DNA from 3 places in the Streptomyces sp. MST-110588 genome. Region 1 is predicted to be linked to each of the others. Evidence: predicted binding sites of a transcription regulator. Region 1 holds the regulator's gene; each other region holds the start of a gene.
The links. The regulator HrcA, encoded in region 1, represses chaperone genes, less so after heat shock. The targets are predictions, from matches to a motif close to TTNGCACTCNGNNNNNCNGAGTGCNAA.

Region 1 (2,267 bases):
GGATGTCGACCTCCTCCACCCCGTCCAGCGTCTCCAGCGGGCACTTGGTGCCCAGCGCCGCCGCCGTCATCGGGATGGTGACCGTGCAGTGCAGGTCATCGCCGCGCCGCTGGAAGACCGGATGCGGCAGCTCGTGGATCTCGACGTACAGGTCACCGGCGGGGCCGCCGCCGGGGCCGACCTCACCCTCGCCCGCGAGCTGGATGCGCGTCCCGTTGTCGACACCGGCCGGGATCTTGACGGTCAGCGTACGGCGCGAACGGATGCGGCCGTCACCGGCGCACTCCGGGCACGGGGTCGGCACGACCGTACCGAAGCCCTGGCACTGCGGGCACGGGCGCGAGGTCATGACCTGGCCCAGGAAGGACCGGGTGACCTGGGAGACCTCACCCCGGCCGCGGCACATGTCACAGGTCTGCGCCGAAGTCCCGGGCGCCGCGCCCTCGCCGCTGCACGTCGTGCAGACGACGGCCGTGTCGACCTGGATGTCCTTGGTCGTGCCGAAGGCCGCCTCGTCCAGCTCGATGTCGAGCCGGATCATCGCGTCCTGGCCGCGCCGGGTGCGCGAGCGCGGTCCGCGCTGCGACGCCTGTCCGAAGAAGGCGTCCATGATGTCGGAGAAGTTGCCGAAGCCGGCGCCGAAGCCGCCCGCTCCGCCGCCGCCCGACTGGGAGAGCGGGTCGCCGCCGAGGTCGTAGACCTGCTTCTTCTGCGGGTCCGACAGCACCTCGTAGGCGGCGTTGATCTCCTTGAACCGCTCCTGGGTCTTGGGATCGGGGTTCACGTCCGGGTGGAGCTCGCGCGCCAGCCGCCGGAAAGCCTTCTTGATCTCGTCCTGCGAGGCATCGCGCCGTACGCCCAGGACCGCGTAATAGTCCGTGGCCACTTACGACTCCGCCAGGATCTGTCCGACGTAACGTGCCACTGCGCGTACCGCTCCCATCGTTCCGGGGTAGTCCATGCGGGTCGGTCCGACCACGCCGAGTTTGGCCACTGCCTCGTCGCCCGAACCGTAGCCGACCGCGACGACCGATGTGGACGTCAGGCCCTCGTGGGCGTTCTCGTGCCCGATGCGTACGGTCATGCCGGAGTCCTTGGCCTCTCCGAGCAGTTTGAGGAGCACCACCTGCTCCTCAAGGGCCTCCAGCACCGGCCGGATGGTCAGTGGGAAATCATGTCCGAAGCGCGTGAGATTGGCGGTTCCGCCGATCATCAGCCGCTCCTCGGTCTCCTCGACCAGAGTCTCCAGCAACACCGACAGCACTGTCGAGACCGTGCCGCGGTCCTCCTGCTCGAAGGATTCCGGCAGGTCCTGCACCAGTTGCGGGACGTCGGTGAACCGGCGGCCCACGACCCGGCTGTTCAGCCGTGCCCGCAGGTCCGCCAGGGACATCTCGCTGAACGGCGCCGGGCAGTCCACCATGCGCTGTTCGACCCGTCCGGTGTCCGTGATCAGGACGAGCATCAGCCGGGCCGGCGCCAGCAGCAGCAGTTCGACGTGGCGCACCGTGGAGCGCGTCAGCGACGGGTACTGCACGACGGCGACCTGCCGGGTGAGCTGTGCCAGCAGCCGGACGGTGCGCCCCACCACGTCGTCCAGGTCGACGGCGCCGTCCAGGAAGTTCTGGATGGCCCGCCGCTCCGGGGTGGACAGGGGCTTGACGCCCGCCAGCTTGTCGACGAAGAGGCGGTATCCCTTGTCGGTCGGGATCCGCCCGGCGCTCGTATGAGGCTGGGCGATGAAACCCTCGTCCTCCAGCGCCGCCATGTCGTTACGGACTGTGGCCGGGGAGACGCCGAGCTTGTGGCGCTCGGTGAGCGCCTTGGACCCGACCGGTTCCTCGGTACCGACATAGTCCTGGACGATGGCGCGCAGCACTTCGAGCCTGCGTTCACTGAGCATCGCGCACACCTCCAGTCCGGCCGTCTTCTTCGGCTTGTTCCAGGTCATCCGCCTGGCACTCACAGGGGCCGAGTGCCAGACCCTGTGCCAGTGTACGGCCGGGTCACACGGCCAGGGCAAGGGCGGTCGGCATGACGCCTCTCACGGCGGCCCGCCCGGCGCCGCCGTCCTTCCCCCTTCCGTCCGGGTCGCTCCCGCCGCGGCCCGGCGGGCAACGCTACCGCGATACGGCTAGCGTCTTGGTATGCAAAGGAGTTGGGAAGAGGCCGGGTGGGAACAGCTCGGCGCGGGCGTCGCACGGCGCCGGATGCCCGGCTGGGACGAGACGATCGGCCTGGTCATCGGCTCGGCGGGGGTACTGGTC
Region 2 (2,267 bases), 2.4 Mb from region 1:
CGGACCGCCCGTCCCCGGAACTGCCCCGTCCGCCGAGAAGCGGATGGGGCAGTTCCGTGTTGTTAAAGGCGATACAGTTGGGGCGCTCCCTGACCGCAAGCGTGTGGAACACGTATGAGAACGCGACGAGTTGTGCCCGAAGTGTGCATATGAATTGTCGCGTTGGTGAGCTATGCCCGGCCCGACTTGCCGTGGAATATCCCTAGTTCGGGCGACATAAGCGATTGTTCGACAGCGGAATTCTCGTCCGATTGACCTGTTGCTCTGGGCAGTGGTGCAGATACATTCAGCGGCGGTCGACGCGTTCCGGCGCACACCCCAGGGCCTTCCCATGTCGCCTGGCATAGGGGACCGCCGGGGGTGAGGTCTGACCCGGGTCCGCGGAGTGCGGTCCTGTGCAAGGGCCAGTAATAGGGGAGTTAGGCATGGCTCAGGGCACCGTCAAGTGGTTCAACGCGGAGAAGGGGTACGGCTTCATCGCGGTCGACGGTGGTGCGGATGTATTCGTCCACTACAGCGCGATTCAGATGGACGGCTACCGCACCCTTGAAGAGGGTCAGCGGGTGGAGTTCGAGATCTCGCAGGGCCAGAAGGGGCCGCAGGCGGACATGGTCAAGCTCGCCGTCTGATCTCGGCGCATCGGCCACCGGCACACTCACGCCGAAGGGCCCGTACCCATGGGGTACGGGCCCTTCGTGCGTGCGCGCCCCGATGAGCCCCGGGAGCCGGTCCGCTTCCGTACGCACTTCTGGCCGGACCGTCGCCCCGTGGAGTGTGAAGCCGCTTGCACTCAAGGGGGCCGAGTGCTAATCATTGGCGTTAGCACTCTCCGACTGAGAGTGCTGATGAGGACCGGGTCGGTGAGGTCCGCAGGCCGGTGGAGCAAGGAACCACCGGCAGGCAGACCGTCCGTCGCGGGCGCCAGCACGGTCCGGAGTATCCACCCTCCCCCAGACGCAGTCCGGGGGGACCCCCAGTCCTGGGAGGACCACTTCACATGGCCAAGATCATCGCGTTCGACGAGGAGGCACGGCGCGGTCTCGAGCGCGGGATGAACCAGCTCGCCGACGCCGTCAAGGTCACTCTCGGCCCCAAGGGCCGCAACGTCGTCCTCGAGAAGAAGTGGGGCGCCCCCACGATCACCAACGATGGTGTGTCCATCGCCAAGGAGATCGAGCTTGAGGACCCGTACGAGAAGATCGGCGCCGAGCTGGTCAAGGAGGTCGCGAAGAAGACGGACGACGTCGCCGGTGACGGCACGACGACCGCGACCGTCCTGGCCCAGGCGCTGGTCCGGGAGGGCCTGCGCAACGTAGCCGCCGGCGCCAACCCGATGGCCCTCAAGCGCGGCATCGAGAAGGCCGTCGAGGCCGTCTCCGCCGCCCTGCTGGAGCAGGCCAAGGACGTGGAGACCAAGGAGCAGATCGCCTCCACCGCCTCCATCTCCGCCGCCGACACCCAGATCGGCGAGCTGATCGCCGAGGCGATGGACAAGGTCGGCAAGGAAGGCGTCATCACCGTCGAGGAGTCCCAGACCTTCGGTCTGGAGCTGGAGCTCACCGAGGGTATGCGCTTCGACAAGGGCTACATCTCGGCGTACTTCGCCACCGACATGGAGCGTATGGAGGCGTCCCTGGACGACCCGTACATCCTGATCGTCAACTCCAAGATCTCCTCGGTCAAGGACCTGCTCCCGCTGCTGGAGAAGGTCATGCAGTCCGGCAAGCCGCTGCTGATCATCGCCGAGGACGTCGAGGGCGAAGCCCTGTCGACCCTGGTCGTCAACAAGATCCGTGGCACCTTCAAGTCCGTCGCCGTCAAGGCCCCGGGCTTCGGTGACCGCCGCAAGGCCATGCTCGGCGACATCGCCATCCTCACCGGTGGCACCGTCATCTCCGAGGAGGTCGGCCTCAAGCTGGAGAACGCCGGTCTGGACCTGCTGGGCCGCGCCCGCAAGGTCGTCATCACCAAGGACGAGACCACCATCGTCGACGGTGCCGGTGACAGCGAGCAGGTTCAGGGCCGGGTCAACCAGATCCGCGCCGAGATCGAGAACTCCGACTCGGACTACGACCGCGAGAAGCTCCAGGAGCGTCTGGCGAAGCTGGCCGGCGGCGTGGCCGTCATCAAGGCCGGCGCCGCCACCGAGGTGGAGCTCAAGGAGCGCAAGCACCGCATCGAGGACGCCGTCCGCAACGCGAAGGCGGCCGTCGAGGAGGGCATCGTCGCCGGTGGTGGCGTGGCCCTGCTGCAGGCCTCCCAGGTCT
Region 3 (2,267 bases), 1.1 Mb from region 1:
CCGTCCTTGCCGACCTTGTCCATCGCCTCGGCGATCAGCTCGCCGACCTGCTTGTCCTGGGCGGACAGGGCGGCGACGGCGGCGATGTCGGACTTCTCGTCGATCGGGCGGGCGGTCGCGAGGAGGTCCTCGGAGACGGCCTTGACCGCGGCGTCGATGCCCTTCTTCAGGGCGGCCGGGGAGGCGCCGGCGGCGACGTTGCGCAGGCCCTCGCGGACCAGCGCCTGGGCCAGCACGGTGGCGGTGGTGGTGCCGTCACCCGCGATGTCGTTGGTCTTGGTCGCCACCTCCTTCACGAGCTGGGCGCCGAGGTTCTCGTACGGGTCGTCGATCTCGACCTCGCGGGCGATGGTGACACCGTCGTTGGTGATGGTGGGGGCGCCGAACTTCTTGTCGATGACGACGTTGCGGCCCTTGGGGCCGATCGTCACCTTGACCGTGTCGGCAAGCTTGTTGACGCCGCGTTCGAGGGCGCGACGGGCGTCCTCGTCGAACTTCAGGATCTTCGCCATGAGTTACGTGTCCTTTGTCGTATCTCTCCAACGAACTGCGCCCCGGGCGCCCGGTTGTTTAGGCGCGGGAACCCAGGGCACAGATCAAGGCAAACTTCGGTGAATTACTTCTCGACGATCGCGAGGACGTCGCGGGCCGAGAGGACGAGGTACTCCTCGCCGTTGTACTTCACCTCGGTGCCGCCGTACTTGCTGTAGAGCACGACGTCGCCGACGGATACGTCGAGCGGAAGACGGTTGCCGTCCTCGAAGCGGCCCGGGCCCACGGCCAGGACGACGCCCTCCTGGGGCTTCTCCTTGGCAGTGTCCGGGATGACCAGGCCAGAGGCCGTGGTCTGCTCGGCGTCGAGCGGCTGGACCACGATCCGGTCCTCGAGCGGCTTGATGGCAACCTTGGAGCTGGCGGTCGTCACGATCCGACCTCCCCCTTCGGAGATCTCACGGGGTTAACTGTCTGAGGTGGCGACCAGGTCGATCCGTCGTCGCGGGTGCCGGATCTGCCCGTCGCTGTGTTTGGCACTCCCCGGTGGAGAGTGCCAACGCCGAGACTATGACGCGGTTAGCACTCGGTCAAGCGGAGTGCCAGCGCGGTGGACACGGCGCCCCTTTCTGACGAAGCGCCGCCGCCGGTTGACGCACAGCCGCCCGTACGGCCCCACCCGCCCCACACCGCCGGACGCGCCGATGAAAGAAACGCCACACCTCTCCCACCTGCGCAACCGTGCCGCCTACCGGCTCGTCTTCCTCAGCGACCACCGCACAGGGAACCGGCACCGCACGTCCGGATCCGCGGCGCCCAGGATGGATGGCGGAGGAAGACCCGTGCGCGGAATGACGAGCACGTCCCGGCCCACCGGAGAGCCGGAAGGCGATGCCGAGCGCACGATGACGTTCGCCGCCCTCGCCCAGGCGCCCAACCGCCGGCGCACCGAGGCGTGGCTGCTCGGCCTCGTCGTCCTGATCACGGTCTTCGGCTACAGCTACACCGGGCTGTCGATGTCCGGGAAGCTCCCCGAGGGGCTGACCGGCTTCGCCGCGGGGATCTTCTTCGTCGCGCTCGTACCCCATCTGGTCGTACGCCGCTTCGCGCCCCGCGCCGATCCGCTGATCCTGCCGCTGGCCACGCTGCTGACCGGGATCGGGCTGGTGCTGCTGCACCGGCTGGACGTGACGTACACGGCGAAGTTCCACTCGGCCCCGGCCGCGACCGGCCAGTTGGTGTGGACCGTGATCGGGGTGGCGGCCTGCATCGTCATCCTGATGATGCTCAAGGACCACCGGCTGCTCCAGCGCTACATCTACGTGACGATGGCGGTCGCGCTGGTGATGCTGATGGCGCCGGCGTTCTTCGGCGCCGACACCTACGGCGCCAAGCGCTGGATCCTCCTGGGGCCGATGTCCCTCCAGCCCGGCGAGTTCGTGAAGATCATGATCGCGGTCTTCTTCGCGGGCTATCTGACGCTGAACCGCGACGCGCTCGCCCTGACCGGGCGCCGGTTCCTGGGCGTCCAGCTCCCGCCCGGCCGCCAGCTCGGCCCGATCTTCACCATCTGGGTCATCAGCCTGCTGGTGCTGGTCTTCGAACGGGACCTGGGCACCTCGCTGATCTTCTTCGGGCTCTTCGTCATCATGCTGTACATGGCCACCGAGCGCACGAGCTGGGTGCTGTGCGGCCTGCTCATGGCGGCGGTCGGCGCCTTCACCGTCGGCTCCATCGAACCGCACGTCAAGGGCCGTATCACCGCCTGGCAGAAC

Region 2: the regulator HrcA is predicted to act here: its motif matches at 784-810, upstream of groL (chaperonin GroEL).
Region 3: the regulator HrcA is predicted to act here: its motif matches at 1,072-1,098, upstream of groES (co-chaperone GroES).

The regions. Positions count from the first base shown of each region.
Region 1 is NZ_CP074380.1:5,596,240-5,598,506, reverse strand. Features, by position in the region: gene dnaJ (molecular chaperone DnaJ) at 1-886, opposite strand, end outside; gene hrcA (heat-inducible transcriptional repressor HrcA) at 887-1,903, opposite strand; gene KGS77_RS24360 (MBL fold metallo-hydrolase) at 2,148-2,267, shown strand, end outside.
Region 2 is NZ_CP074380.1:3,182,028-3,184,294, reverse strand. Features, by position in the region: gene KGS77_RS13805 (cold-shock protein) at 426-629, shown strand; gene groL (chaperonin GroEL) at 998-2,267, shown strand, end outside.
Region 3 is NZ_CP074380.1:4,489,442-4,491,708, reverse strand. Features, by position in the region: gene groL (chaperonin GroEL) at 1-512, opposite strand, end outside; gene groES (co-chaperone GroES) at 617-925, opposite strand; gene KGS77_RS19840 (FtsW/RodA/SpoVE family cell cycle protein) at 1,398-2,267, shown strand, end outside.